3 regions of the Croceicoccus naphthovorans genome follow, and region 3 is predicted to be linked to each of the others. Evidence: predicted binding sites of a transcription regulator. Region 3 holds the regulator's gene; each other region holds the start of a gene.
What was found. Region 3 encodes LexA, which represses DNA repair genes until DNA is damaged. Its sites were predicted from a motif close to GTTCCNCNCTTGTTCT; they were not measured.
Positions count from the first base shown of each region.

Region 1: the regulator LexA is predicted to act here: its motif matches at 2,181-2,196, upstream of AB433_RS15760 (ImuA family protein).
Region 2: the regulator LexA is predicted to act here: its motif matches at 6,429-6,444, upstream of uvrA (excinuclease ABC subunit UvrA).

Region 1 is NZ_CP011770.1:3,185,848-3,195,891, reverse strand. Features, by position in the region: gene AB433_RS15765 (Y-family DNA polymerase) at 1-1,477, opposite strand, end outside; gene AB433_RS15760 (ImuA family protein) at 1,392-2,144, opposite strand; gene AB433_RS15755 (hypothetical protein) at 2,323-3,096, shown strand; gene AB433_RS15750 (hypothetical protein) at 3,111-3,812, opposite strand; gene AB433_RS15745 (SOS response-associated peptidase) at 3,911-4,576, opposite strand; gene AB433_RS15740 (ArdC family protein) at 4,821-5,771, shown strand; gene AB433_RS15735 (DUF2958 domain-containing protein) at 5,768-6,133, shown strand; gene AB433_RS20145 (hypothetical protein) at 6,287-7,378, shown strand; gene AB433_RS15720 (hypothetical protein) at 7,375-7,758, shown strand; gene AB433_RS15715 (ParB N-terminal domain-containing protein) at 7,986-10,044, shown strand, end outside.
Region 2 is NZ_CP011770.1:1,168,755-1,178,798, forward strand. Features, by position in the region: cobalamin riboswitch at 106-313, shown strand; gene AB433_RS05925 (TonB-dependent receptor plug domain-containing protein) at 428-2,299, shown strand; gene AB433_RS05930 (ABC transporter substrate-binding protein) at 2,307-3,149, shown strand; gene AB433_RS05935 (FecCD family ABC transporter permease) at 3,146-4,105, shown strand; gene AB433_RS05940 (ABC transporter ATP-binding protein) at 4,105-4,875, shown strand; gene AB433_RS05945 (hypothetical protein) at 4,908-5,231, shown strand; gene thpR (RNA 2',3'-cyclic phosphodiesterase) at 5,218-5,754, opposite strand; gene AB433_RS05955 (EF-hand domain-containing protein) at 5,843-6,292, shown strand; gene uvrA (excinuclease ABC subunit UvrA) at 6,494-9,451, shown strand; gene AB433_RS05965 (CHRD domain-containing protein) at 9,506-9,958, shown strand; gene AB433_RS05970 (hypothetical protein) at 9,998-10,044, shown strand, end outside.
Region 3 is NZ_CP011770.1:1,601,932-1,611,975, reverse strand. Features, by position in the region: gene AB433_RS08220 (anthranilate synthase component I family protein) at 1-819, shown strand, start outside; gene AB433_RS08215 (phosphodiester glycosidase family protein) at 816-1,577, shown strand; gene AB433_RS08210 (anthranilate synthase component II) at 1,574-2,194, shown strand; gene trpD (anthranilate phosphoribosyltransferase) at 2,191-3,156, shown strand; gene trpC (indole-3-glycerol phosphate synthase TrpC) at 3,153-3,947, shown strand; gene moaC (cyclic pyranopterin monophosphate synthase MoaC) at 3,944-4,435, shown strand; gene AB433_RS08190 (molybdopterin molybdotransferase MoeA) at 4,432-5,616, shown strand; gene lexA (transcriptional repressor LexA) at 5,700-6,383, shown strand; gene AB433_RS08180 (ComEC/Rec2 family competence protein) at 6,392-8,266, opposite strand; gene gltX (glutamate--tRNA ligase) at 8,634-10,044, shown strand, end outside.

The sequences.
Region 1 (10,044 bases), 1.6 Mb from region 3:
GATCTTCGCCATCGCCCCTGCGGAACAGCCAGAAGCGTTCGCCCGCTTCATCCTCGACCTGGAAATAATCCCGGACGACTGACAGCTCGCCATCGCGCACCCACCATTCCCCGAAGATGCGTTCGGGACCGTCGGCGCGCTTCACGCGGCGGCGCACGCCGCCCCAGGTAAAGCTGGCGGGCGGATGATCGGGCAGCAGCGCCATGGCTTCCACCGGCGCGGGCGGATCGAGCAGGCGCGACGGACGCGGCCAGTCGTTCGGCCAGGAGACGCCGATCGGCGCGGCAAGCGGTTCAATCCGCGCGACGCTGCGCTCGGGCACCTCGCTCTGGGTCGGCGCGCAGCGATAGAGCCGGCCATGCGCCATGCGATTGGCGAGCGTATCGACCAGATCGGAGAGATCGGGCGCCGCCGGCTCGATCAGGCTGGTCACCGTGCTGCGATAGTCGAGCGGCTCGGCCACGCTGGCGGTGAGCGTCATCAGCTCGATCCCGAACCCTGGCGCTATGGTCTCGATCTTGTCGCAAAGCAGCCGGGTCATCCGCTTCACATCGCGCAGCGGCTTGGCAGTGCCCGCACGGATCGCCTCGATGCGATTGTCGACACGGGTAAACAGCAGGTCGAGCCGCCGCGCGCCGAGACCCTCCCGTTCCAGCTCCTCGCAGAGCTGGACCACCAGCTTGCCAGTATAGCGCGCCAGCGTCTCGGGCGCGCCGATCGGTTCGGCAAAGGCGCGGCGCACGCGGATCAGTTCGGGCGCTTCGACCAGTTCGAACGGTTCCCCGGTCCGGCCGTAGGCCTGATCGAGACGGCGGCCGACCTCGGGGCCGAACCGCAGGGTCAGCGGCGCGCGCGGCATCGCCGCAAGCTCGCCGACCGTGTCGACGCCGAGACGGCGCAGCGAATCGACCGTGGCCGCGTCGAGCCGCAAGGCCGCGATCGGCAGCGGCGCCAGCTGCGCGTCGAGATCGCCCGGTTCGACGATGATTAAGGGTGATCGGCTGAAGCGCGCCAGACCATGCGCGGCGCCATAGGTCGGCGCGATCGCGATGCGCGCGGCAATCCCGGTGTCGGCAAGGCGCTTCGCGAGATCGGCGACGAAACCCTCTTCACCGCCCAGCAGATGCGAGGCGCCGGCCATGTCGAGCCGGAGCCCGTCGGGCGGGTCCGCCGCGACGATCGGCGAATAACGCCGGAGCGCCCAGATCGCGAGCCGTTCGAGCGCCGCCTCGTCGCCCGCCGGATCGGCATCGCGCACGTCGAGGCCCGCCACCAGCGCCTGCGCCTTGGCGACCGCCATGCCGGGCATAATCCCTTCCGCCCGCGCGGCGGCATTGAAGGCAAGGATCAGGCGCTTGCGGCCCTCGCGGCCGACCAGCGCCAGCGGGGTCTCAGGCGACGGCGCCGATGCGCCGAGTGTCCGTATCAGCCGGTCCGTTGGCCAGCTCGGCAGGAAGAGCGAGACGGCCCGCGTCATCGCAGGCCTCCAGCTCGAAGTCCGCGCAGTCGCCCGCGCGCGCCCGGATCAGCTCGACCAGCCAGCGCGCCCGGCTGACGCCGGGCACCGGCAACGGCGCGGACGGGAGCGCGGTAACGCGCCAGCGAGTGACGCTCGCGGTCGGCTGCCCGAAGTCGGCCGCTTCGGTCATGCGCCGCCAGCGCCGGATGGCGAGCGCGAACGTGCCGGATTCTTCCGCACAGAGCTGCAAGCGGCGCGAGACCACCATCGGCAGGCGGGTAAGCTCGCCCACCACGGCCGACAAGCCGCCATGGCGCAGCCCTTCCTCCATGCAGGCCAGCACCGCCTTTTCCTCGCCGACCTCGGCGAAGATCACGCGGTCGGGATGGAGGCCCGCCTGCGCCAACGACGGGGCGAAGAGATCGCGCCGGGTCATGCACCACAGCACCTGTCCCGATGTGCGCGCGGCAATGCCGGCCGCAAACAGTGCCGCGGCCGCGCCGTGGACGGCGCCGTTGCCGCCGCCGGCCACTTCGTGCAGCGCGCCCAGCGCCAGACCGCCGCCCGGCACCTTGCGGTCCACCGCCTCGATCCCGAACGGCAGCACGCCGCGCGCGCGCTTCCCGCCCGATTCGATGCGGGCGATCTGATCGCGGAGCGCGGAAATCTGTGCGTTGGCGGGCATGGGCGGCGAGTCGAAAACATCTGCGTTGTTCCAAATGTTCTCTAATTGTTCCTCCTTGCCGCGAGAGTCAATCTGATCGCCGTGTCCTGCGACCCTTCGCGCCGCGCACGATCATTCGATTTCAGCACAACGGGAAAGAAACGTCTTCTCGCTATCGCCGGAAACGAGAGGGGGAAGAATGTCCGACGAACTCGCTGACGCCCAGGCCTGGTATGATCGCGCACAGCACCACATCGCTGAGTATCGGTCGCTCGCCTATGGGGAGAATGACCGGACATGGCAGCTTCGCCGGGACAGGGCCGATGATGGCCGTCACATCTACTCGCTGCATTTCAATCGCGGACTGTTCCCGCTGTTGAAGCCGATCGCCTGCGAGGCTGCGAACGCCATGTTCCAGTCGCTCGACAACATCATCGCCACGGCCGCCCGGCAGGCTGGGGTGCCACGTTCCCCTCAGATCGCCTGGCCATGGGCGCTTCAGCCCGATACCGACTCCAACTTGGCAGGCGCCGTGAAACCCGTGATCGACAGCCGCCTGAACGACATGCGCAAACGCGGAATGCCCGAAGCATGGCTGGATCTGGTCGCCGCAACCTTCGCCGAGCACGCGATGGGCCTTGTCCACATTGATGTGGTCAAGGAAGTCTCTCTCAGCGGCAAGCATTGGGAACTGGTGCCAACGAAGGCGAACGCGGTCGCGATCGGTTGGCATCTGCCGGGAAGCGCCGCCCAGAGCTTCGCGGATATCCCGGCGGATCACTTCGAGACAGAAGATGTTTTCGTCTTTCACGAGGGCGACCCCATTGAGGTGAGTCAGTTTCAGATCGTCGCGGGAACGAAGCTCATCGCGCCGGGAAAGGCGCACCAGCCGGAACCGGTTTCTGCCTTCGGGTACACGTCGCGCTTTGTTGAAACGGCTCTCGCCAATGCAAGAGTGCTTCTGGCGACGTGACCTTCACCTATCGTTCACGCCGATGCTCGCTCATCCGGCGTGATCAGAAAACTGGCCATCCACTGCCGTTCTTCCGGCGACGGATCGAATGCCACGCCTTCCCCCATCGGCTTCCAGTAGCGGCAATTCTCGATTTCATCGTGAAACACCAACTCGGCCGTCAGGAACAGCATCCACACATTTCCGCGCATCGAACTCACAATGAAGCTGAGGGCTTCATCATCCGGCGTGTAGCGCAGTAACGGTTCGAACGCGGCATGGGCTGGCCCGATATGAACGAACTGATTGCTCAACATTCCATAATACATGCCGAGCGGCTCCAGCACCTCTTTCGCCCATCCGACGCATTTTGTGGATTGTAGCGTGCCGCCGTGGAACTCTTCCAGAGCCGTGGGCCGGATCGCGATCGCGATCACTGTGGCGATCGTCTCGATCAATGACCGGGCAAGCATCCCATATTGGCGCCGATAGCCATGCCGAGCGACCTCAATGCTCGCTAGATAGGTGCTCATCGCACTCGACAGCAGTCGGGACACCGTCGCCTTGTATCCATTGTCGTCCAAGCGCGGCAGATGCCGAACGCACAGGCCGGCTGCCAGTCCGAATACCGCGCTGCACGCCGCGATATCGTCCTTGGCCACCAGATCGAACGATCGCCGGATCTTGGGGCCGTCACGCCGCAATTGATTCTGGATCATGTCCTTGGTGGTGAACACGAAACGCTCGCTATCGGTGTCGATGTGGAGCGTCGCCACCTTGTCGCGCGGCGGGAATTTCGGTCTTGCGCCTCGGGTGTTGCGCCTGGATCGCCTGCTCATAGAAATACTGCGCTTCCGTCCGACTTGTCGCCCTTGGCGACGATAGTCAGCGCATGATCGGGTAATGGGCGCTGCAACGCCGCGACTTCATCCCAGGGTGCGTTGAGCCAGCTATCCCATTCCTCCTTTTTGGTTAGGATCACCGGCATCGCTTTGGGGTGATAGCGCCCTACCTCAGCGTTCGCCTCTGTGGTCAGGAAACCGAACAGATCGCAGCTTATCTCGCCTTCGGCCTTTTTCCGTACCGAGGTCCAGTGGGTCCAGATCCCTGCGAAGAATGCCAGCGGCCGATCCTCGCTCAGCGCGAACCAGACCGGCTTGCGGTCGCCGCCGGGTGACTGGTCTGGTTCGCTGAAGGAGGTGAACGGCACCAGACAGCGTGATTGAGAGCCGAGCCAGCGGCGCCAGTGCGGACTTTTCGTATTGCGGATGTTGGTCACACCCTTGTCGACCGATTTGCCTTCGAGCGCGAAGGCCGGCGATGGCATTCCCCATCGCGCCATCACCATTTCCCGACCACATTCCTGGTTGCGGACAATGGGCGCCGGGTAATCAGGATAGATCCCGGCCATCGCCGGCAGGTTGCAGGTGTGGTCGGCCATCACCTCGGCGAGTTCGCGAATCGCCGCCTGACCTTTGACCAGAGAGTAGAGGTTGCACATCCCGGCATCATGCCGCCGTTTCTGTGCGGGGCAATCGATAGTCTTGGTGTGGATTTGGCCGGGAGGGCTTGGGGGGAAAGACTTCCCCTGACCGCAAGCCCGCGACGCGGTCTTTCGCTACCCCTTCGAGCGGGGGCATGCCGCCCCCGCAACGCCCCCGCGAGAGTGAGAGGAAAGCCGGATTTTCGTGACGGGTTGAGCGTCGCGAGAGAGGCTCGGGACCGACCCGTCGCGGAGATACGCGATGGCGCGCAAGTTCAAATCCCGGCCAGCAGTTCCTGACCGGCTGACCCTCTATCAGGACATCACCAACCAGATCATCGCCGAGCTGGAAGCCGGCCGCGTGCCCTGGGTGCAGCCCTGGGCCTCGGCCAAGGCCCCGCTCCAGATGCCGCACAACGCGTCGAGCAGCCGCTGCTATTCCGGGATCAACATTCTCATTCTTTGGCACGCGGTGGTCTCGCGGGGATTTTCGAGCAACGCCTTCCTGACCTTTCGCCAGGCGCTCGAACTCGGCGGCAATGTCTGCAAAGGCGCGACCGGCACCACTGTCGTCTATGCCCATCGCTTCACCCCGGGCGATGAACGGCGCCAGGCCGCCGAGGAAGGCCGCACGCCAGGCACGATACCGTTCCTGAAGCGCTTCACGGTGTTCAATCTGGACCAGTGCGAGGGGCTGCCTGACGCCTATACCGCCGCGATCCCACGACCCGATCCCGATCAGATCCTTCCCGAGGCGGAAACCCTGATCAAAGCGACGGGCGCGGATTTCCGTATCGGCGGAGATCAGGCATATTATGACGTGGCGAACGACCGGGTCTGCGTCCCGCCACCCTCGCGCTATTTCGATCCGATAAACTGGAATCGAACCGCTTTTCATGAACTCGGTCACTGGACGGGCAGCAAAGAGCGCCTCGACCGGGACCAGAGCGGCCGCTTCGGCTCGGAGACATATGGACGCGAGGAACTGGTCGCCGAGATGGCCGGCGCCTTCGTCTGCGCTGCGCTCGGCATCGAACCCACTGTCCGCCATTCCGACTATATCGGGGCGTGGCTCGACATCATGCGCGCGGATGATCGCGCGATCGTTCGTGCCGCGAGCGCCGCATCGAAGGCGGCCGACTATCTACTGGCCTTCCGCGATGCTCCCGGCATTGAGGCCCGAAGCGCTCCGACCGAACGGAGGGCGGCATGACCCTTCTGACCCCCGAGCTGCGCGCGCAGCTCATCGCCAATGCCGCCGACCCAAGTGGTGACCATCTGCCGGTCGCGAAATTCTTCAATCCCGTGGGCGCGGGCGTGTGGCTTGCGACGATGCTCGAACCCGATGGCGATACCCTGCACGGCATCGCCGATCTCGATATGGATTGCGTCGACTATGGCGTGTTCAGCCTGGCCGAACTGCAAGGCCTCGACGTCGGGCTTCAGCTCGGCGTCGAGCGCGACATCCTGTTCGAGACGACGGCGCCGATCTCGGTGTGGATCGATATCGCCGACATAGCCGGCGGTATCCGCGCAGCCGAGCGCATCATCGCTCGGCTAGAGCGGGAGGGCTGATCCATGCGCTTTCGCAAATGGCCCAGGCCCACGCAATAGGAAGAAACGTCGCGCAAACGCGCGGCGTTTCTCACCAAACAGCGCCGCGAGCGCGAGGCGCTGCCGCTGTTCGCCGACATGGTCGCGGCTGGGCAACACAGCGTCGACGAGGAAATGGCCCGCCGCGCCGAATGGTGGCCGCGCCAGCAGCAGGACCGCCGGGATGAGCGCGCCGCCGTATGGCGCAAGGCGCGCGCTCGCCTGTTCGCCATTCCGGCCGAACGCCGCCGCACGATCCGTGCGCTCTGGCGGGAATGTCCCTATCCGGCCGATCCCTATAGTTTCGCGGACTTCCTGCACCAGATCGAGGTGGGCAAGCTCGACATCACCCGGCCGGGCTGGCGTTTCCATGCCCGTGTCCAGCCCCGGGCCACGATAACCCCCAACACCTTCGAGGAAGCGTTCCGCCAGATCGGACGCCGCAAGGTCAATGCGGGCGGAGTGCCCAGCGACGCCGACACGCTGCTCTTTTGCGGCAATCTCGGCAAGGGCATCCTGTTCGTCGACCGGATTGTCGATCCGGGTGGGAAGCCAGGTATCACCTTCGATGTGCGCGGGGTCTGCTCCAGCGACGATCTCGCGCTGATCGAGCGGCTTGCTCGGGTCGCTGAGGAAACTGCGGTCACGGTGCGCCTGGTCGAGCGCGGGATCGCCCCGACCGAGGGTCGCGGTTGGCGCGCACCCCACCGGCTGCTGATCCTGTCCTGCTCGGCGACCAAGCGCCGGGACACAGGCTGGATCCATGCGATCGACCGCTACGATGGCCCGCTGTGGCAGACCGTGCGCGCGGTCAATCCCGACCGGATGCGGGTCAAGGTCGCGGTGCTCTCGGCCCGCTACGGCTTTCTCGATTCCCGCTCGCCTATCGAGGATTATGACGCCCGGCTAACCCCGGATCTCGCCCAGCGCATGATCGCGGGCGGAATGAATCGGCGCTGGCCGCGTCCGCCATCGGCGCGCAAGCCCGACACCTATGGCGAGTCGCCCGGTTGTCAGATCGCCTCGCTTTCCAACCACGGCACGCGGCCATTCACCGACGTCGCGCTCGCGGGCGGGCATCTCTACATCGCGTTGATGCGGGCCTTCCTCGACGGCTTCCGCAATCTGCGCTGCATCGCTCCGGACGCCCGTATCACCGAGATCAATGGCCCGATCGGCATCATGCGCCAGCAGATCCGGGGCTGGCTCGAGGAGAGCTGGCCGTGAACGGGCGGCCGCCCGGCGCGGGACATAATAACGGGCCACCGCTCGACGACGATCCCCCGGCGACCATTCGGACCTGCCGCTGGTGCCGCCACTGGTCGCCGCCTTCGGAGCGGGAGGAGCGTGACTATGAATATTTCAGGCTCGGCCTCTCGCGCCGCCGCGTGAAGCGGCCGAGCGGCGCCTGCAACCGGGTGCTCATGGCGCCGGGAAAGCCGCTCGCCTTCTCGGCCACGGTCGCGGAGTTTTCCTGCCTGAACTTCGCGGCGAAGCCATTGCTGCCCGTGGAGATACCCAGGCGCGGCGGCTTCGTCCGCATTTACGAGGGCGACAAGATTGTCTGGCGCGGCAATGCGGAGGATCTGCCCGAGGAATATCGCTGACGTTTTTCGACGACGGTTCCAGTCGCCGGATTCACCGGCCCCCCCTCCGTAGTTCCGTAAATCCGTCGATACGCATCTCAGCGGATCATGAAATCCGCATGGGCTGTGCTGGACCATATGCCACCTCCCGCATGGGCCGAACCATAGAGTGAGAGGAAGGCTCTGGTTTTCGTGACGGGTTGGAGGCTGGGAGAGAGTCTTCCGGCCGCCCGTCATGGAGACGTGTCATGGCGAAAGCCCCATCGAAGATCACCCTCAACCAGTCCCGGAACATTCCGTTCGACAGGCTGGTCCTCTCGCAATCGAACGTCCGCCGCGTGAAGCATGGCGTGACGATCGAGCATCTGGCCAATGATATCGAACGCCGCGGCCTGCTGACCGGCCTCAACGTCCGACCTGTGCTCGACGAGGCTGGTGAAGACACCGGCATGTTCGAAATCCCCGCCGGTGGCCGCCGCTACAGCGCGCTGGCGATCCTCGTGAAGCGCAAGCGGCTCGCCAAGGACGCCCCGGTTCCGTGCGTGGTCAAGGCCGCGAATGATCCGGTCCTGGCCGAAGAGGATTCGCTCGCCGAAAACAGCGAACGCGAGCCGCTCCACCCGCTCGACGAGTTCCGGGCGATGAAGACCCTGTTCGACAAGGGCGAGCAGGAGGAAGCGATCGCCGCCCATTTCCGCGTCACCCCCGCCGTCGTGCGCCAGCGCCTCAAGCTCGCATCGGTCTCGCCCACGCTGCATGAATGCTATGCCGAAGGCGACATGACCCTCGATCAGCTCATGGCGTTCACGGTCAGCGACGATCACCAGCGCCAGGAGGATTTGTGGGGGCAACTCGCGCACAGCAGCAACAAGTCGCCCTGGTTCATCAAGTCCAAGCTGCTGGAGGACAAGGTCGAGGTGACGGACAAGCGCGTCCGCTTCATCGGGCTGGACGCCTATATCGCTGCGGGCGGCGCCGGTCCGATCCGCGACCTGTTCGAACCCGACGATGGCGGCTGGCTCTCCGATCCCGCGCTGCTCGATCGTTTGGTCGATGAGAAGCTGCGCTCGGAAGCCGACACGGTCATGACCGAAGGCTGGAAGTGGGTCGAGGCGCTGGTCGATCTTCCCTATGGCTATGACGAGGACTGCCGCGCCATCGCCAGCCAGGTGCAGCCGCTGACCGAGGTGCAGGAAGCGCGGATCGTCGCCCTGCGGGCCGAGGCCGATGCGCTTGAGGCCGAGTGGGACGGCAAGCCCGATGTTCCGGAGGACGTGGAACTGCGTATCTCCGCCATCGACGCCGAGCTTGGCGTTCTCGCCCAGGGCAACCGGGTGTTCGATCCTGCCGAGATCGCCAATGCCGGCGTGTTCATCGGTCTGGAGGAAGACGGCACGCTCTATATCGACCGTGGCTATGTCCGCGCCGAGGATGAGCTGGAGGCTGACGATGCCGGCGAAGGTGGCGATGAAGCGTCCCATGCCGGATCGGATGACGCGTCCGATGAGATCGGCGGCGAAACGGCCGATCGCGAGTCCAGCACGGCCCCCTCCAGGCCCGCTCCGAACGATGACGATGATGACGGTGAGGTCATCAAGCCGCTCCCGGACCGTCTCGTCGCCGAGCTGACCGCCGCCCGCACGCTGGCGCTTCAGGATGCCTTCGCGCAGTCGCCTTCGGTAGCCTTCGCCGCCGTGCTGCACGCGATGGTGCTGTCGGTCTTCTACATGGGCCGCACCGAAAGCTGCATGGAGCTGGCGGTCCACCGCGTCTCCATGCCGTTCCAGGGCGCGGACCTGCGGAACAGTCCGTCGGCGGCATCCATCCAGGAACGGCACACCCGCTGGAAGGAGCGTCTCCCCCAATCCGACAAGGATGTGTGGGACGCGCTCCAGCAACTCGACGGCGGCGAACAGGCCAGTCTGTTCGCCCATTGCGCGGCCTATTCGGTGAACGCGCTTTGGGAGCCGGTCCCGAAGCATGGCGGCGGCCGTGTCTCGGCGCATGGCGTCGCCCGCCGTATCGACCATGCCAATGTGCTGGCGCGTGCCGTGGGTCTCGACATGATCGGCGCAGGCTGGCGTCCGACCTTCGAAAACTACCTCAACCGGGTCGCGAAGCCGCGTATCCTCGAGGCGGTCGCCGAGGCGAAGGGGCCGCAGACCGCCGGGCTGATCGACCATCTGAAGAAGGGTGACATGGCCCGCGAGGCCGAACGCCTGCTGGCCGATGCGGACTGGCTCCCCGAGCCGCTGCGGACGCCGGTCATCGAGGAGCCGCTGCCGCTGACGGATGAGGCGGACGCGC
Region 2 (10,044 bases), 430 kb from region 3:
AACCGGCAAAAAGTCGGTATTGCTAACTATCTTTGCAATCAGTTCGCAATAGCAATAGTGGGGCGTTTACAGGCAGGCTTGCCAGTTTGCCGCAATGCACCTAATGGCCGCCGCGACGGTAAGGGTTGCCGACTTCCGAAAGGGACGAGGCACGAAGAGGGAAGCCGGTGCGCAGGAAACATCCTGCCAATCCGGCGCTGCCCCCGCAACTGTAACCGGCGAGCCGTGCTTCAAGTGCCACTGGGTAACCGGGAAGGCGAAGCAACGGTCCCGACCCGGAAGCCAGGAGACCTGCCCATACCGGTCGTTCGAGCCAGCGGGCGGGGTGTACCGGGGGCAGCGAGACGGGCGCATGGTGTGCCTTTCCCGCATGAGCGACGCGTGTCGTTCATATGGGAGGTTCCCCTTGCGTACTATTTTGCTTCTGTTGAGTTCCACCGTACTTGCCCAGCCTGCTTTGGCGCAAGAGATCGAATATGCCCAACCCGCGCCCCCGGCGTCGGGCGGGTCCGATGCCATCGTCGTCGTCGCCACCGGGTTGCCGCTGTCGATCGACAGCACCGGCCAGCCGGTCAGCGTCGTCGACCTTGACGAGATCGAGAGCATTCAGGGCCCCGACCTGACCCGCGTGCTGTCGCGCCTGCCGGGCGTGACGCAGAGCCGCGAGGGCGGTCCGGGCTCTCTGACCGGCGTGCGCGTGCGCGGCGGTGAAGCGGACGACCTGCTGGTCCTGATCGACGGCGTGCGCGTCAACGATGCGTCCGACATCGGCAACCAGTTCGACTTCGGCAACCTGCTGGCGGGCAATGTCGAGCGGATCGAGTTGCTGCGCGGGTCGAATTCGGTCGTCTGGGGATCGGACGCAATTTCGGGCGTGATGAACGTCGTTACACGGATCGATAACGGCGTGGCCGGATCGCTGGAGTATGGCAGCGACGATACGAAATACGCCACGCTGTCGGCGGGCACGGTGCAAGGCCCGCTCGCCGCAGGGCTGGCCGGATCGTATTATGACACCGACGGGTTCAGCCGCGCGGCATCGGGCACCGAGGATGACGGGTTCCGCCAGTGGCAGCTGACAGGGCGGGCGCGGTACGACCTGACGCCGGAGCTGGCGATTGTTGCCAACGGGCGCTTTGCCAACGGGCGGACCGAGTTCGATGGGTTTCCCGCGCCCGACTATGTCCTTGCCGATACCGAAGACTATTCGCGCACGCGCCAGTATTCGGGCCGCACCGGGCTGCACTATGCGACCGACCTGCTGACGCTGGATGCGGGCTATGCGCTTTCGGACACGCGGCGGCGTTATTACGACGCGGCGCAGGACGAGGCATTCCAGTACGCCTACAAAGGCCGTTCCGAGCGGGCCGAATTGTTCGGCCGGATCACGCCGGCGGGGCAGGTCGCGCTCGATTTCGGGGCGGATCGCGAATGGACCCGGTTCGACACCACCTTCGGCGACGATGCCAAGGCCAACACCACCAGCGGCCACGCGCTGCTTGGCTGGTATGGCGAAGCGGCTTCGGTTGCGGCGGGCGTGCGTTATGACGATCACTCGCGCTTTGGCGACGAATGGTCGTTCGGCGCGAACGGCACGGTCAATCTGGTTTCCGACGTACGCCTGCGCGCGTCTTATGGCGAAGGTTTCAAGGCGCCGTCGCTGTACCAGTTGTTCTCCGACTATGGGAACCCGGACGTTCAGCCGGAAACCAGCCGCGCCTATGACATCGGGATCGAGAAGGGCAGTCGCGGCGGGCCGCTGTTTATCGCATTGTCGGCCTTTCGCCGCGACAGCCGCAACCTGATCGGCTTTGCCTCATGCTTCGGCATTACCGATGGGCTATGCGCCACGCGGCCCTATGGCTACTACGACAATACCTCGCGCGCGCGCGCCGAGGGATTCGAGGTGGAACTGGCTGCCAGCCCATCGGCGACGCTGCAGACCGGGGCCAGCTATAGCTACGTCAAGGCGGTGGACCGCACGCCCGATGGCTTTACGGAGGGCAACGACTTGGGTCGCCGCCCGCGCCATGCGCTGGCCGCGTGGATCGACTGGCAGACGCCGTGGTTGCTCTCGCTGGGTGCCGACGCGCGGCTGGTCGGCGATAGCTACGAGAACATCAACAACACGACCGAACTGGACGGGTTCGCCACGGTCGACTTGCGCGCATCGCTGCCGTTCGGGCCGGTAGAAGCGTTTGGAAGGATCGAGAACCTGTTCGACAGCGGCTATCAGACGGCGGCGGGCTATGCGACCGCGGGGCGCAGCGCCTATGCGGGGATAAGGTTCCGGATGTGAGCGGGTCATGACGAAACAGGTGGGCGCGACGGGGGCTTTGGCAGCGATCCTGCTGACCGCCTGCGCGCCTGCCACGAGCGAGACGATGCCCGCTGAGGGGCCACACCCAAAAGAAACCGGGATCGTCTCGCTCAATCCCTGCGCCGACGCGATATTGGCCGAAGTCGCGCCAGAGCGGCTGATGGCCGTTTCGCACTACAGCCACGATCCCGACAGTGCCTCGATGGATGTGGCATTGGCGCGAAGGTTTCCGGCGACATCGGGTGCCGCTGAGGAAATTGCCGCGCTGGCCCCGGATGTGGTGGTGGCGGGCACGTTCCTGCCGCCCGCGACCGAACAGGCGCTGCGGCGCATGGGCCTGCGCGTCGTGAAGATCGGGTCGATCGCTTCGGTGGAGGACGCCCGCGCGCAAGTCCGCGAACTCGCCGCGCTGGCCGGTCGGCAAGACGCGGGCGAGGCGCTGGTGGCGCGGATCGATGCGGCGCTGGCCGATGCCGCCCCCGATCCTTCCGGGCCGGAAAAGCCGGTGCCCGCGCTGATCTGGCAAGCGGGCGGACTGGTGCCGGGGGAGGCGACGCTGGTGTCGGACCTGCTGGCGCATACCGGTTTCACCAACTTCTCGGTCGGACGCGGGCTGGGTCAGGGTGCTGTCGTCCCGCTGGAGGATGTGCTGGCCGATCCGCCTTCGGTCGTGCTGAACGCGGGCGCGGGGCGGATGCAGTCGCACCCGGCACTGGCGGTGCTGGCGGACCGGACCGAACCGTTCGACACGCGCCTCACATGGTGCGGCGGGCCGACGATCCCGCAAGCGGCGGGGCGGCTGGCTGAAATTTGGCGAGAGCTGCGATGAAGCGGCTCTCGCTCATTCTCCTGGTGGGCATCGCGCTGGTCCTTCCGCTGTCGCTGTTGGCGGGGCGGGTGTGGATCGCGCCTTGGGCCGATCCGGTGCCGAACGCGACGACGATCCTGATGGAACTGCGCCTGCCGCGCGGGGTGTTGGCGCTGATCATCGGCGCGGGGCTGGGCGGCGCAGGCGCGGCGATGCAGGGATACTTGCGCAACCCGCTGGCCGATCCCGGCCTGTTCGGCATTGCGCCCGGCGCGGCATTCGGCGCGGTCATGGCGCTGTTTCTCGGCCTTGCCAGCGTGCCCTTCGTTCTGCCCGGTTTCGCGCTGGTCGGGGCCGGGGGCGCGATGGCGTTGTTGGCGCTGATCGCCGGGCGGACCGGCGGTATCGCACTGTTTACATTGGCGGGCCTGATGATCGCCAGCCTTGCGGGCACCTTGACCAGCCTTGCCATCTCGCTCTCGCCCAATCCTTTTGCCACCAGCGAGATCGTGACGTGGCTGATGGGCGCGCTGACCGACCGTAGCTGGGCCGACGTCTGGATTGCCGCGCCGCTCACTTTCGCGGGTCTGGCGGTGCTGTGGCGCACCGGGGCTTCGCTCGATGCCCTGACATTGGGCGAGGCAGCGGCGCTGTCGCTGGGGGTAGAGGCGAAGCGGCTGCAATGGTGGATCGTGATCGGCATCGGGCTGGTCATCGGGGCGGGTGTGGCGGTGGCGGGCATCATCGGCTTCGTCGGCCTGATGGTGCCGCATCTGGTGCGTCCGTTTACCGACCGCCGCCCGTCCACCCTGATCGTGCCCAGTGCCTTGGCCGGTGCGTTGCTGGTGCTGTTGGCCGATACCCTGTGCCGCGTCTTGCCGATGGCGAGCGAGCTCAGACTGGGCATTGCGCTGTCGCTGCTGGGCGCGCCGTTCTTCCTTGCGCTGCTGCTGCGCTTGCGGCGGGAGCTGGCGTGATGCTGGCAGCGAACGATCTGTCGATCCGGCGCGGGCGGCGCATGGTGGTAGAAGGCGCGACGCTGGCCATCGAACCCGGAAAGCTGACGGCGATCTGCGGGCCGAACGGGGCGGGCAAGTCCAGTCTGCTCTCGGCATTGGCGGGGTTGTTGCCAGAGGAGAGCGGCACGGCCGAACTGGATGGCCGCGCCATCGCCGCGATCCCGCCGCGCGAACGGGCGCGGACCTTGGGCTATTTGCCGCAACAGGCGGACGTCGCGTGGGACATCTCGGTCGAAACGCTCGTCGGGTTGGGCCGATTGCCGTGGCGGTCGGTGCCGGGGCGCCCAGCGTGGGCTACACGAGAGGCCGATGCCGCCGCCGTGGCCGAGGCTATCCATGCGATGGAGCTTGAGCAGCTGGCCCACCGTCCCGTCTCGCAATTGTCGGGCGGAGAGAAGGCGCGGGCCGCGATGGCGCGGGTGCTGGCGGGCGATCCGCGCTGGATGCTGGCGGACGAGCCGCTCGCCAGTCTGGACCTTGCGCACCAGCGCCGCCTGATCCGGCAATTGCGCGCAGAGGCGGAGCGTGGTCGCGGTGTCGTCGTCGTGCTGCACGACCTTGCCGCCGCGATGAACCATGCCGACCGGGTGGTGGTGCTGGACCGGGGCCGCATCGCCGCCGACGGCCCGCCGGACAAGGCGCTGGCCCCCGACCTGATCGCCCGCGTCTGGCAGGTCGAAGTGTCCTGGACAGGGTCACCGGGGGAACGGGCGCTGATTGTCATTTGATGCGGCGGCCCTGCTGCGGCTAAACAGGCCCGGTGAAACGCGCGTTTATCCTGCTGGCGGCCTTTATGCCGGGCCTTGCCGCCCCCGCATTTGCCGCGGAACCGGCGCAGCGTCCGAACGTCACCGACATCCGCAAGCGCGCCGCGCTGGACTGCACGTTCCGGCTGACCAACGACTATGTGCAGAACATCATCATGATGCAGGATACGACATGGTCCCCCGAGGCCTGCCGCGCATCTTGCGCCCGGTTTGCGCAGGAGGCCATCGTGTCGATGCGCGATGCGGTCTATGTGCTGCGCTACACCTGCCACTATCGCGAAGGGCTGGTCGCCGACGTTGACCTCAAGCAAGGCTGAACCGCACCACCGGATCATAGTGCGATCCGCTGTGCGACAGCGTGCTTTCGTAGAGAGTGAAATGATCGACCCGCACCGGCGCACAGGCAAAGTCGCCGTGCCGGGCCATCCAGTCGCCCACCGGGCCGCTGCTGCGGTTAAGCCGCGCCAGCGTGACATGCGGCGTAAACCGCCGCGTTTCGGGCGCGCACCCGGCAGAAACGCAGGCCCGCTCCACCTTCTTGGCCAGCGTGTCGAGTCCGGGCGAGGGCACCACGCCAGCCCAGACGGCGCTGGGCCAATGACTCCGCTCGAAATGCCCGACGCCGCGATAGGTCAGGTCGAACGGTGCGAAACGTATGCGGCCCAGCGCATCGGCGATGTCGTTGGCGGTGGGGGTATCGACTTCGCCCACATAGCGCAGCGTCAGGTGCAACTGCGCCTCATCCTGCCAGCGGGCGTTCTCGATGCCGTCCATCACGTCGATCATGGCGTCGATGACCGGTTCTGGTGGGCGGATGGCGATGAAGAGGCGGTGGGACATTTGCTGAGATTAGCGGAATGCTGGAATGTCAGGAATTAGGGTGGAAAACTGACGTTGTGCGACGTCGTGGCTCTGATATTCTGAACAGATGAACCTGATCCTTCCTTTTTCGGCCGTATGGCTAGCCTGTGCGGCTGCTTGCGCCGCCAAGGTACCAGCCGAAAACACTCGCGAAGCGGCAATCTCTGGTTACATTAAGACCGTGGAATATTGGGATCAGGATGGCGACAATAAGCTAAGCCGCTCCGAAATGGCAAACATGGTGGACGAAGCTTTCCAACGACCGCTGAACGATACGTCTACTGTTGAAACGGTCGTCGATCTGCAGACGCAGCGGCAAGCAATACTCGGCTTTTACACCAGCCAAGATACCAACCATGACGGCTACCTCACACTTGAGGAATTGCTCGCCGGGCCGCTCGCCACGTTCGACTGCATGGATGTTGATGGTGATCGCAGATTGTCCGTTGATGAGACCTCTGCCGGCATGGATCGCTGTCCATCGATAGACCTCGACGACTTTGCTTCCAATCATTGAACCCGCGATTTGCGACATGTCCGCAATGGGGTCGCTATCTGCCGCCGGTCAACTCAACCCCCCGTTGCAATCCGCCCCATCCGCCCCACATCGCTCATCTTGGGGCGGACAAGCCCACGGTGGCGCTTGACGGCGCGGAACATTTGCGGAACACATTCGCCATATGAGACTCACCACGATCCCAAAGCACAGGCTTGTCCTGTGCTGACCGAAATCAAGGTGCGCGGCGCGCGCGAGCATAACCTTAAAGGCATCGACATCGATCTGCCGCGCGATGCGCTGATCGTGATCACCGGCCTGTCGGGCAGCGGCAAGTCCAGCCTTGCCTTCGACACGATCTATGCCGAGGGGCAGCGCCGTTATGTCGAGAGCCTGAGCGCTTATGCACGCCAGTTCCTCGAGATGATGCAGAAGCCCGATGTGGAGCATATCGACGGCCTGAGCCCCGCGATCTCTATCGAGCAGAAGACCACCAGCCGCAACCCGCGCTCCACCGTGGCGACGGTGACCGAGATCTACGACTACATGCGCCTGCTCTGGGCGCGTGTCGGCGTGCCCTACAGCCCCGCAACCGGCTTGCCGATCGAGGCGCAGACGGTGTCGAACATGGTCGACCGGGTCATGGCGCTGCCCGAAGGCACGCGGCTCTATCTGCTGGCCCCCGTCGTGCGCGGGCGCAAGGGCGAGTACCGTAAGGAACTGGCCGAGTGGCAAAAGGCCGGGTTCCAGCGCGTGCGCATCGACGGCGAGATGTACCTGATCGAGGAAGCCCCTGCGCTCGACAAGAAATACAAGCACGACATCGAGGTCGTGGTCGACCGGATCGCGGTAAAGCCGGGGATTGAGACGCGGCTGGCGGATTCGTTCGAACAGGCGCTGAAACTGGCCGAGGGGCTGGCCTATGTCGATCTGGCCGATGGCGTCGTGCCGGGGCGTGAGGATGAGGCCAAGGGCGCGAACGTAACCGGCGGCCAGATGAAGGGGGCAGGCATCCCCGCCAACCGCATCGTGTTCAGCGAAAAGTTCGCCTGCCCGGTTTCCGGCTTCACCATTGAGGAAGTCGAACCGCGCCTGTTCTCGTTCAACGCGCCGCAAGGGGCCTGTGCGGCCTGTGACGGGCTGGGCGAAAAGCTGCTGTTCGATCCGCAACTGGTGGTGCCGAACGAGGCCCTGAGCCTGAAGAAAGGCGCGGTCGTGCCTTGGGCGAAGTCCAACCCACCGTCGCCCTATTACATGCAGGTCTTGGCCAGTCTGGCGCGCGAATACGAATTCGACCTGACGACCCCGTGGGAGGATTTCGACAAGGAAATCCGCGAGATCATCCTCTACGGCACCAAGGGCCGCGCGATCCCGCTGACCTTCAAGGACGGGCGCAAGGAATACACGGTCAAGAAACCGTTCGAAGGGGTGATCGGCAACCTCAACCGCCGGATGCTCCAGACCGAGTCCGCGTGGATGCGCGAGGAACTGGGCAAGTACCAGACCGCGCAGCCGTGCGAGGTGTGCGATGGCAAGCGCCTCAACGAAAAGGCGCTGGCGGTGAAGATCCCGAGTGTTTTTGGGGCGACCGACATCGCGACGCCCACCAAGATGAGCGTGTCCGATGCGAAGGACTGGTTCCTCGCGCTGCCCGAACAGTTGAACGACACGCAGAACCAGATTGCCAAGGCAATCCTGAAAGAGATCAACGAGCGGCTGGGCTTCTTGGACAACGTGGGGCTGGATTACCTGAATCTCGACCGGACGTCGGGCACGCTGTCGGGCGGTGAGAGCCAGCGTATCCGCCTTGCCAGCCAGATCGGTTCGGGCCTGTCGGGTGTGCTCTACGTGCTGGACGAACCGTCGATCGGTCTGCATCAGCGCGACAATGATCGGCTGCTCGAAACGCTGAAGCGTTTGCGCGATCTGGGCAATACCGTCATCGTCGTTGAACATGACGAGGACGCGATCCGCGCGGCGGACCACGTGGTGGACCTTGGCCCCGGCGCGGGCGTGCATGGCGGCGAAGTCGTCGCGCAGGGCACGCTGAAGCAGGTGCTGAAGTCGAAAGCGTCGCTGACCGCCGCTTACCTGAACGGCACGCGCGAGATCGAGGTGCCGAAGAAGCGGCGCAAGGGTAACGGCAAGGCCATCACCGTACATGGCGCGCGGGCGAACAACCTGAAGGACGTGACCGCGTCGATCCCGCTGGGCACGTTCACCTGCATCACCGGCGTGTCCGGCTCGGGCAAGTCGAGCTTTACCATCGACACGCTTCACGCCGGGGCCGCGCGGACGTTGAACGGCGCGCGCGTGGTGGCGGGGGCGCATGACAAGATCACCGGCCTTGAACATTGCGACAAGGTGATCGAGATCGACCAGTCGCCCATCGGCCGCACCCCGCGGTCGAATCCCGCCACGTATACCGGCGCCTTCACCAACATCCGCGACTGGTTCGCCGGCCTGCCGGAATCGCAGGCGCGCGGGTACAAACCGGGGCGATTCAGCTTCAACGTCAAGGGCGGCCGGTGTGAGGCGTGCCAGGGCGACGGGCTGATCAAGATCGAGATGCACTTCCTGCCCGACGTTTACGTCACGTGCGAGGAATGCCACGGCAAACGCTATAACCGCGAAACGCTGGAGGTGAAGTTCAAGGGCCTGTCCATCGCCGACGTGCTGGACATGACGATCGAGGACGCGGAAGAGTTCTTCAAGGCCGTCCCCCCGATCCGCGACAAGATGCACATGCTGAACGAAGTCGGCCTCGGCTACGTCAAGGTCGGCCAGCAGGCGACGACGCTTTCAGGGGGTGAGGCGCAGCGGGTGAAGCTGGCCAAGGAACTGTCGCGCCGGTCGACGGGGCAGACGCTCTATATCCTGGATGAGCCGACGACGGGCCTGCATTTCGAAGATGTGCGCAAGCTGCTGGAAGTGCTGCACCGCTTGGTGGAGCAGGGGAACAGCGTGGTGGTGATCGAACACAACCTCGACGTGATCAAGACCGCCGACTGGATCCTTGACCTTGGCCCCGAAGGCGGGGTGCGCGGGGGCGAGATCGTGGGTGAGGGCACGCCGGAGGACGTGGCACAGAACCCGCGCAGCTTTACCGGGCAATACCTTGCGCCCATGCTGGGCCTGCCGGTTTTGGGCATGGAGATGGGGCGCGAGGCGGCGGAGTAGAGGTTCGCCGCTGGGCATGATACGCTGTCTTCGTATCGGAGAAGGAGTCGCATCATGAACAAGTCCGCCATCGCCATCGCCGCCGCGCTTGTGGCCACACCCGCGCTTGCGGGTCATCACGAGGAGATGCCCGCCAAGGCCGACGGGCATTCGCAGATGCTGATGACCGGCCTGCTGGGCGCGAACGAGGTGCCGGAAGGCGATCCCGATGGTCGCGGGCAGTTCATGGGATGGGTGAAGGACGGCCAGCTTTGCTATCGCCTGATGGTCAACAAGATCGACGCCGCCACCATGGCGCACATCCACACCGCGCCCGCCGGGGCGAACGGGCCGGTCGCCGTGCCGCTTGAGGCGCCCGCCACGGGCAAGGCAGAGGGTTGCGCCGATGTCGATGCCGACTTGCTGGCCGCGATGCTGGCGTCGCCAGCCGACTACTATGTCAACGTCCACAATGCGGAATATCCCGGCGGCGCGGTGCGCGGCCAGTTGATGATGCACGGGATGTAACCCGCGCGATAGTGACGAAACGCCACCGGGGGGACTGGCATGGGCGACTTTGTGAAGAAGGCACTTGTCTGCCTGATATCGGGCGG
Region 3 (10,044 bases):
CGCGAGATGGTGCTGGCCGCCAAGGACTACATCACGGCGGGCGATATATTTCAGGTCGTGCTGGCCCAGCGGTTCACCACGCCCTTCCCGCTGCCGCCGCTCTCGCTCTATCGCGCATTGCGGCGGATCAATCCTTCACCGTTCCTCTACTTCCTCGACCTGCCGGGCTTTGCCCTGATCGGGTCGAGCCCGGAGATTCTGGTACGCGTGCGCGATGGCGAGGTCACGATCCGGCCCATCGCCGGAACGCGCCCGCGCGGCAAAGATGCGGTAGAAGATCGCGCAAATCGCGACAGCCTGCTGGCTGATCCGAAGGAACGGGCCGAGCACCTGATGCTGCTCGATCTGGGCCGCAACGACGTCGGCCGGGTGGCCAGCAAGGGCAGCGTTCGCGTGACCGACAGCTACATGGTCGAAAACTACAGCCACGTGATGCACATCGTCTCGAACGTAGTGGGCCAGTTGGACCCGTCGCACGACGCGGTCGACGCCCTCTTCGCGGGTTTCCCGGCGGGCACCGTCAGCGGCGCGCCGAAGGTTCGCGCGTGTCAGGTCATCGCCGAGCTGGAGAGCGAAACGCGCGGGGCCTATGCGGGCGGTGTCGGCTATTTTTCGCCAGACGGATCGGTGGACAGTTGCATCGTCCTGCGCACCGCGTTGGTGAAGGACGGCACGATGCACATGCAGGCGGGTGCGGGCATCGTCGCCGACAGCGATCCCGACTATGAGCAGCGCGAGTGCGAGGCGAAGTCCCGCGCTTTGGTCGCCGCTGCAAAGGAAGCCCTGCGCGTCGCGCGCGAAGGCGGTTACGGGCAGTGAGGCTGTTTGCGGCGGCGGTATTGCTGCTTGCCGCGTGTTCGGACGATTCCGGCAAACAGGCAAAGGGCGATCCGATCTGCAAGGCGGAGGTCTTCGAGGGAAGCCGCTTCACGCACTGCACCGTAGATCCGGCGAAAGCGCGGATCGAGCTGGTACTGAACGGTGCGGACCGCAAACCGCTGCGCAGTTTCGCGAAGCTGGAGGCCGAAGCCCCAGTGGATACCGTCCACCTCGCGATGAACGCCGGGATGTTCGACGATGACGGCCAGCCCATCGGTCTGCTCGCAATCGATGGCAAGGAAGTTCACGCCCTGAACGGCAACGATGGCCCCGGCAATTTCCATATGCTGCCGAACGGCGTATTCTGGGGTGGCGACCAAACCTGGCATGTCGACACCAGCGATCATTTTGCATCGCTGGAGATGGCTGCGCCCCCGCCCTATGCCACGCAGTCCGGCCCTATGCTGGTAATCGACGGCGAACTGCATCCCGACTTCGCCGGGAACGGCGCATCAAAGCATTTCCGCAACGGCGCCGGCGTGGACGATCAAGGTCACGTCCACTTCGTCATCAGCGACGATCTCGTCAGTTTCGGACGCTTCGCACGGTTCTTTCGGGATGAAGCCAAAACGCCGAACGCGCTTTATCTGGATGGCGCGGTTTCCGCCTTGTGGTATCCTGAAGAAGCGCGAAAGGACGGGGCACCGCCGCTTGGCCCCTTGATCGTCGTGCATAAATCGCCAAAGGCAGGCGCATGAGCCGCATTCTCGTCATCGACAACTACGACAGCTTCACCTGGAACCTTGTCCATTACCTGATGGAAATGGGGGCAACCGTCGATGTCGTGCGCAACGACGCGATGTCGGCGGCAGAGGCGATCCGCAGCGATGCGAGCGGCTTCCTGATCTCGCCCGGCCCTTGTACCCCGACTGAGGCAGGCATCAGCCTCGACCTCGTCGCCGCGTGCGCCGACGCGGGCAAGCCATTGTTGGGCGTATGCCTTGGCCACCAGTCCATCGGACAGCATTTCGGCGGGCGGGTCGTGCGGGGCGGGTTGATGCATGGCAAGACCAGCCCGGTCGATCATGACGGGAGCGGTGTCTTCGCGGGGCTGCCCTCGCCCTTCATCGCGACGCGCTATCACTCGCTGGTGGTGGAGGACATTCCCGAAAGCCTCGTTGTAAACGCCACCACGCCGCGCCCGGGCGAGGACGGCACCCATGCGATGGGCTTTCGCCATGCCGAACTGCCGATCCACGGCGTGCAGTTTCATCCCGAGAGCATCGCCACCGAACACGGTCATGCGCTGCTGGCTAACTTCCTGACGATCTGCGGGATCGAGGCTAAGGCCCCCGACAAGGCGGCCCTTGCATGAGTTATTCGATGGCGGAGACAGAGGCGCTGTTCGGCCAGATGCTCGATGGGCAGATGGTCGACGATGCGATTGCCGACCTGTTGGTTGAGATGGCTGATCGCGGCGAGACTGCAGAGGAAGTCGCCGGCGCAGTTCGCGCGATGCGTGCGCGGATGCTTACCGTTGCCGCACCCGACAACGCCATCGACGTCTGCGGCACAGGCGGCGATGGGCAGCACTCGCTGAACGTTTCGACCGCCGTCGCCCTTGTGGTCGCCGCTTGCGGCGTGCCCGTGGCGAAACACGGCAACCGCGCGGCCTCGAGCAAGGCTGGCGGTGCGGATACGCTGGAAACGCTGGGTCTGGACCTTGCCCGCGCAGGACATCAGGCTGAGGCAACCTTGCCCGATCTGGGCATCGCCTTCCTGTTCGCACAGGCGCACCATCCGGCGCTGGCCCGCATCGCACCGATCCGCAAGGCCTTGGGCCGGCGCACGATCTTCAACCTGACTGGTCCTCTGGCTAATCCGGCAAGCGTCCGCCACCAGCTGGTCGGCGTTGCGCACCCCGATATCGTACCGCTTTATGCCGAAGCGATGCGTTTGCTGGGCACAGACCGCGCACTGGTGGTTTCGGGAATGGAAGGTCTGGACGAACTCTCGATCGCCGGGCCGAGTCGGGTCGAAGGCGTCGGATTCGATGCGCCCGCCGAATTGGTGCCAGAGGATGCAGGACTTGCCCGTCATCCACTCGACACGATCAAGGGTGGCGATCCCGATTATAACGCATTGGCACTGCGCCGTCTGTTACAAGGCGAATCCGGTGCCTATCGCGATGCGGTCGTGCTGAATGCCGCCGCCGCGCTTTGGGTTGCGGGGGAAGCGGACAACTTACCCGCCGGGGCGGAGGAAGCAGCCGAAGCCATCGACAAGGGGCTGGCCAACGCGCTGCTCAATTGCTGGATCGATACGGTAAAGGCATGACGAACAAACTGATCGAAATCTGCGACACCAAACGCGCAGAGGTCAAAGAGCGAAAGGCCTCGCTTACGCTGGCCGACCTCGATGCAGAGGCGCTGACCCGCGAACCGGTCCGCGGGTTCGAGGCGCGCCTGCGCGAGGCTGCCGCCGACGGGTTCGCCCTGATCGCAGAAGTGAAGAAAGCTTCTCCGTCCAAAGGCCTCATAAGGAAAGATTTCAGCCCCGAAGATCATGCGCGCGATTATGCCGCCGGTGGCGCAACCTGCCTCTCGGTTCTGACTGACGCGCCCTTTTTTCAGGGGCATGAGGATTACCTGATCGCTGCGCGCAAGGCCTGCACCCTGCCGGTGCTGCGCAAGGATTTCATGGTCGATCCGTGGCAAGTGGCCGAGGCCCGCTCGATCGGGGCCGACGCAATCCTGATCATCGTTGCCGCGCTGTCCGATGCGCAGATGGGGGAAATCGAGATGGCCGCGATGGAACGCGAAATGGACGTTCTGGTCGAAGTCCATGACGAGGCGGAGATGGAACGCGCGGCTCAGCTCAAATCTCGTCTGATCGGCATCAACAACCGCGACCTGCGCACCTTCGTCACCGATCTGGCGAACACCGAGCGACTCGCCCCGCTAGCCCCCGAAGGATCGCTATTGGTCGGTGAAAGTGGAATTAGCAGCCAGACCGATTGCCTGCGGCTGTCGCATTCCGGCGTGCGCACGTTCCTCGTGGGCGAGAGCCTGATGCGGCAAGCCGATGTCGAAACGGCGACCCGCACCTTGATGACAGGCGCGGCGTGAGCGGGCTTACCCACCTCGACGATCAGGGCAACGCCCGCATGGTCGACGTGGGCGGCAAGGCCGAAACGCGCCGTGTAGCCGTTGCCAGCGGACGGATTCGCATGTCGACAGAAGCGCTCGCCGCGATCCGCGACGGTGCGGTAAAGAAGGGCGATGTGCTGGCCACGGCGCGGATCGCCGGGATCATGGCGGCGAAGCGGACGGGCGAATTGATCCCGCTGTGCCATCCGATCGGGCTGGATTCGGTGACGGTCGATTTTGCGTTCGAGGATGATGCGCTTCGGGTGACTGCAATGGCCGCGATTTCCGCCAGGACTGGTGTGGAAATGGAAGCGATGACAGCCACTTGTGTCGCACTCCTTACAATCTACGACATGGCCAAGGCCTTGGACAAAGGCATGGTCCTGGAAGAGGTCCGCCTGATCGCAAAAGATGGCGGCAAATCCGGCCGCTGGCGCGCGGAGGGTCATCAGGACCTGGAGCTTTGAAAGCCCTGCTCAGCCTTGAGGAAGCACAGCGGCGTCTGCTGGACCTCGCCAAGCTAACACCTAGCGAACAGCTTCCGGTGGAAGCGACGCTTGGTCGATACCTTGCGGCACCAGTGAAGGCCCTACGGACTCAACCCGCCTCGCCGCTATCGGCGATGGACGGCTGGGCGATAAGAGCCCACGACATGCCGGGGCCATGGCGGATCGTCGGCGAAAGCGCCGCTGGGCATCCATACAAGGGCACGGTCGCACCGACCCAAACAGTCCGCATTTCAACCGGCGCCCTTTTGCCCGACGACGCGGATGCCGTTCTGGTGCAAGAGGATTGCACGGCGGACGGCGATACCTTGCGTTTCGCAGGTGAGCCGCCGGAGCCGCTCGACCGTCATGTGCGGAAGGCGGGTCTCGATTTTTCGAAAGCGGAGCAACTGCTTGGCAGCGGATCGCGCATGTCACCCGCCCGCATGGCCTTGGCAATCAGCGGAGGGCACGCCACCGTCAGCGTGCATCGGCAGCCACAAGTGGCGGTGATCGACAGCGGCGACGAACTGGCTCTGCCCGGCACAGCACTCGCGCCCGGCGCGATCCCCGCCAGCAACGGTCCGATGCTGGCCGCACTCTGCGCCCAGCTGACTGGCAACATCCGGCGCATCGGCCCCGTGCCGGACCGGATCGAGGCGCTGTCCGAGGCGATGGAACAGGCACGCGATGCCGATATCCTGATCACCAGCGGCGGCGCGTCGGTCGGCGATCACGATCTGCTTGCGCCCGCGCTCAAGACCATCGGCGCGGACGTCGACTTCTGGCGCGTCGCGATCAAGCCCGGCAAACCGATCATGGTGGCGACGCGCGGGCCCCAAGTCGTGCTGGGCCTGCCCGGCAATCCCGTTTCCGCATTCGTAACCGCTCATCTGTTCGCCCTGCCTTTGCTTCGCGCCATGCAGGGTGCAGGCAACGCCTTGCCGGTAGGGGAGAGTTGGCCAAGCAGCTCCGCCCTACCCGCCACGGGCAAGCGCGCCGAATTTCTGCGCGGCCGGTTCGGACCCGATGGCGTTGCGCCAGTCTCGGTACAGGACAGCGGGGCCCTCGTTCCATTGGCGAATGCCGATTGCCTGATCGTGCGACCGGCAGCGTCTGCACCGGTTGCCTCAGGGGAACCGGTCTCGGTTATCCGCATATAGGCGCTGACCGCTTGACGATACCGATTTTGTTTCTTAATTGTTCCTTATTCGTTCGCATTTGAACGACGGATAGGGGAATGACGATGCTGACCCGTAAACAGCATGAACTGCTCAATTTTATCCAGCACAAGCTGGAAGAGACCGGGATTTCGCCTTCTTTCGAGGAGATGAAGGAAGCGCTCGACCTGAAATCGAAGTCGGGTGTGCACCGGTTGATCTCTGCCCTCGAAGAACGTGGGTTCATCCGTCGCCTGCCGAACCGCGCCCGTGCGCTGGAGATCTTGCGGCAGCCTGACGATGTGACCGGGACCGCACGGCAAAAGACGCCGTCGAATGTGGTGGAGATGCCGAAGGCCAAGGCTCCTGCGCCCTCGCCCGCCAACGATGTTATCGAGATCCCGCTGCATGGCCGGATCGCCGCGGGCGTTCCGATCGAGGCGATGGAAGATTCGCAGACCCTTCCCGTGCCTGCGGCCCTTTTGGGTGCTGGCGAGCATTATGCGCTGGAAGTTTCGGGCGATTCGATGATCGAAGCCGGGATTTTCGACGGTGATTTCGCGCTGGTCCGCAAGACCGATGTTGCCCGCGATGGCGAGATCATTGTGGCGCTGGTGCGCGGCGAAGAGGCGACGTTGAAGTACTTGCGTCGCGAAAACGGCATGGTACGCCTCGATCCTGCCAATGCATCGTACGAAGCGCAGATCTATGCGCCGAGTGAGGTTCAGGTGCAGGGTCGCCTGGCCGGACTGCTGCGGCGCTACCACTAAGCACCGCTTCACCAACCGTGCCGGTCGCCGACCGGACGGACATATCGGACGGTGCGGCTTTTGAAATCGAGAGCCGCACCACCGCGACGCGACAATTCCCGACCATCCAGTTTCAGCCAACGCGGGCGGCAGATGTCCGGCCATGCATTCTCGGCAATCACAATGTCGCTTTGCGCGCAGGCGGCGGCAAGGCTCTTTGCCTCAGGTCGTACAAAGCCCTTGGCAATCAGGATCGTGGTGCCGTCTTGGGCTGCCAATCCACAGAAATTCTCGTCGCATCGCGCGTCGGGCCAATCCGACAGCGGATGCGATACGGCGGCAAGCTCTTCCGGATCGTGCCCCGACACTTCGGCAAGGGCATCGCGCGCAAAGGTTCCGTCTGGGCGAAGCAGGTACAGGCCATCATTTCCGGCCAGCGCGACATGACGGCCGTCTTCTGAAACCAGCAAATCAGGCGGACGGAACGTGAGCAGGGCAATCAGCCCAACCGCCACGGGCGCAAGGCCCCAAAGCCGAAGCCGCCCGCTCCAGATCGCCATCCAGAAGCCACCCGCCGCAATCATCACCACGATCCATGCAGGGATCAACGGGGCCAGTCCGACCGAACCGGGCGCGGCAGATACCTCTCGCGCCAAGCTCAACAGCACCCCGATTGCCTGCGCCGCGAGCCACCAGAACGGCGCGGCCAACCCAACCGCCTCTGCCAGCATCGCCACGCCGAGCAGCGGCATAATGGCAAGGGTGGTCAACGGAATGGCGACAAGATTGGCGACCGCGCCGTAAAGCCCGGCCCGGTGGAAATGGAACAGGACGAGCGGCGTCAACGCAATCTCGATCACCAATCCGGTCAGGAACAGCAGGACAAAGCCCCGCGCAGTTCGACTTAACCAAGACCGCCGCTGTGCGCCCTCGCGATAGGCGGCGACGGGCTTCGCGGTATGCAATGCGACGATCGCGACTACGGCGGCAAAGCTCATCTGGAAGCTGGGGCCGATCGCCGCTTCGGGCCAGAACGACATGATCGCAATCGCGCCAAGCGCGATTATGCGAAGCGAGAGCGCCTGCCGTCCTAAAGACAGCGCCACCAGTATCAAAAGCGCAGCCAGGCAGGCGCGAACGGTCGGCAATGCCGCGCCTGTCAGGATCGTATAGCCAACCCCGGCCAAGGCCCCAACGGCGGACGCGACAAGCGGCAGCGGCACGCGCAGCGCCAGCCACGGCCAGAGCGCCAGTGTACGCATCGCACAAAACCAGACGATGGCGATCACCGCACCGACATGCAGCCCGCTGATCGACAAGAGGTGGGACAGCCCGGCATCGCGCATCGCCTGCGCATCGGCACTGGTCATTCCTGTGCGATCTCCGGCCAGCAATGTCGCCGCAATAGCCGCCGCAGAGGGGGCCGCTCCCGCCTCCGCCATCCTCTCCCGAACCCGGCCCGACAGGCGGTCCCGCACGGAACGGGGGGCCTTGTCACGGCCCGTGATCAGAACTTCAGGTTGACTCAGTACCGATCCCGTCGCCGCAATCCCGTCGAACCACGCACGGCGGGCATAGTCGTAAGCGCCGGGAACCAAGGCTCGACTTGGCGGAACGAGGCGCAGCCGCGCCTCTGCCGTAGCCCCTTCGACCAGTTGCGACGCGTCGAACCGATCCGGCACCGAAATACGCGCCCGCACCGGAGCATCGCTGGACATTTGCGCCAAAACGACCAGACGGACGCGGTTTCTTGCCGGATCATCCTCTCGTTCCAGAATGCGAAAAGCGGCCTGCTTCACCAAGGGCCGGCCCAGCGCAGGCGTGCCGACCAATTCCGATCGCGCCCAGATTATGCACATCCCGGCAATGAACGCGATGGCAAGGGCGGCAACCGCATTGCGCAAGAAAGGATAATCTCCACGGCGCAGCACAAGTTGAGAACTGCCCGGAAGAAATCCAAACAAACCTATGATAATAAACCATTCTGATGACGATGGTAAAGCAAACCAAGCGCCGATGCCCGCCAGCATTGCCACCGCGATCCACGGCATCCTTTCGAAAGGGCGGTCCGCCAGCGCAATTTCCGCCCGGTCCAGCCAAAGGTCCGGGCTGGACAAATTGCGAAAGCTTCCCCATTGCCGCAACCGCGAAGGCGCTGGCAAATTGCCCGACCCTCCGCCCGAGACTGGAACGGCGGCATTATCAGCCATCTGAATCTGCCTTTCCGTCTGCGGCCCACCCGATAGACGCATTGAAAGGAAGCGTACCCAGATGGCAAGCGGCACGGCAGCGACAGTCACCGACGCAAACGGCGTCGCGAAACCTGTCGTCACGCGTTTCGCCCCCTCGCCCACGGGCTTCCTGCATATCGGCGGCGCTCGCACGGCGCTGTTCAATTGGCTCTATGCACGCCATCACGGCGGCAAGGCGCTGCTGCGGATCGAGGATACCGACCGCGCGCGTTCGACCGAGGCAGCCATCGACGCCATCCTCGACGGGCTGGACTGGCTGGGCTTCGACTATGACGAGACACCGGTGTTCCAGTCCCAGCGGGCTGGGCGTCATGCTGCGGTCGCACATGCGTTGCTTGATGCGGGCCACGCCTACAAGTGTTTCGCCACTGCCGAAGAGCTTGAAGCGATGCGCGCCGAGCAGCGCGAGAAGAAGCTGCCCATGCGCTATGACGGGCGCTGGCGCGACCGCGATCCTTCCGAGGCACCGGAGGGTGCACCTTACGTCGTGCGCCTGAAAACGCCGACCGATGGCGAGACCGTCATCGAAGACGCGGTTCAGGGCAAGGTTCGCGTCAAGAATGCCGAGATCGACGATTACATCCTTCTGCGGTCGGATGGCACGCCGACCTATATGCTGGCGGTCGTGGTCGACGACCATGACATGGGTGTCACTCACGTCATCCGCGGTGACGACCACCTGAACAACGCTTTCCGCCAATTGCCGATCTATCGCGCGATGCAGGCCATCGAGGGCGGTTGGGACGAACCGGTCTATGCTCACATCCCCCTGATCCACGGGGCGGACGGGGCAAAGCTGTCCAAGCGCCACGGTGCGATGGGCGTCGACGCCTATCGCGACGAACTGGGCCTGCTGCCCGAAGCGGTGTTCAACTACCTGCTTCGTCTTGGCTGGGGCCACGGCGATCAGGAACTTTTCACGCGCGAAGAGGCGATCGCCGCCTTCGACCTGCCTGCCGTGGGCAAGAGCGCGTCGCGCTTCGATTTCAAGAAGCTGGCGAACATGAACGGCCTTTACATGCGCGATGCCGACGATGCGCGCCTTGCCGATCTGGCCGCACCGCGCATCGCGGCGCTGGAGACGGGGTTTGTCGCCGACAAGCATCGCGACCTGCTGATCGAGGCGATGCCGTCGCTTAAGGCGCGGGCCAAGAATCTGGACGAACTGGCCGCTGGCGCCTTGTTCCTGTTCCGCGAACGCCCGCTGCCCATGGACGAAAAGGCGCAGGGCCTGCTGACAAGCGATGCCCGATCCTTATTGCATGACATTCTTGCCGAGTTGAAAGTCTGTTCGGATTGGACTAGCGAGCAGCTCGAAGCCAGCCTCAAGGACATGGCAGAGCGTAAAGATCTCGGTCTTGGCAAGCTGGCACAGCCGCTGCGTGCGGCACTCACCGGCCAGGCAACGTCGCCTGGGATATTCGACGTGC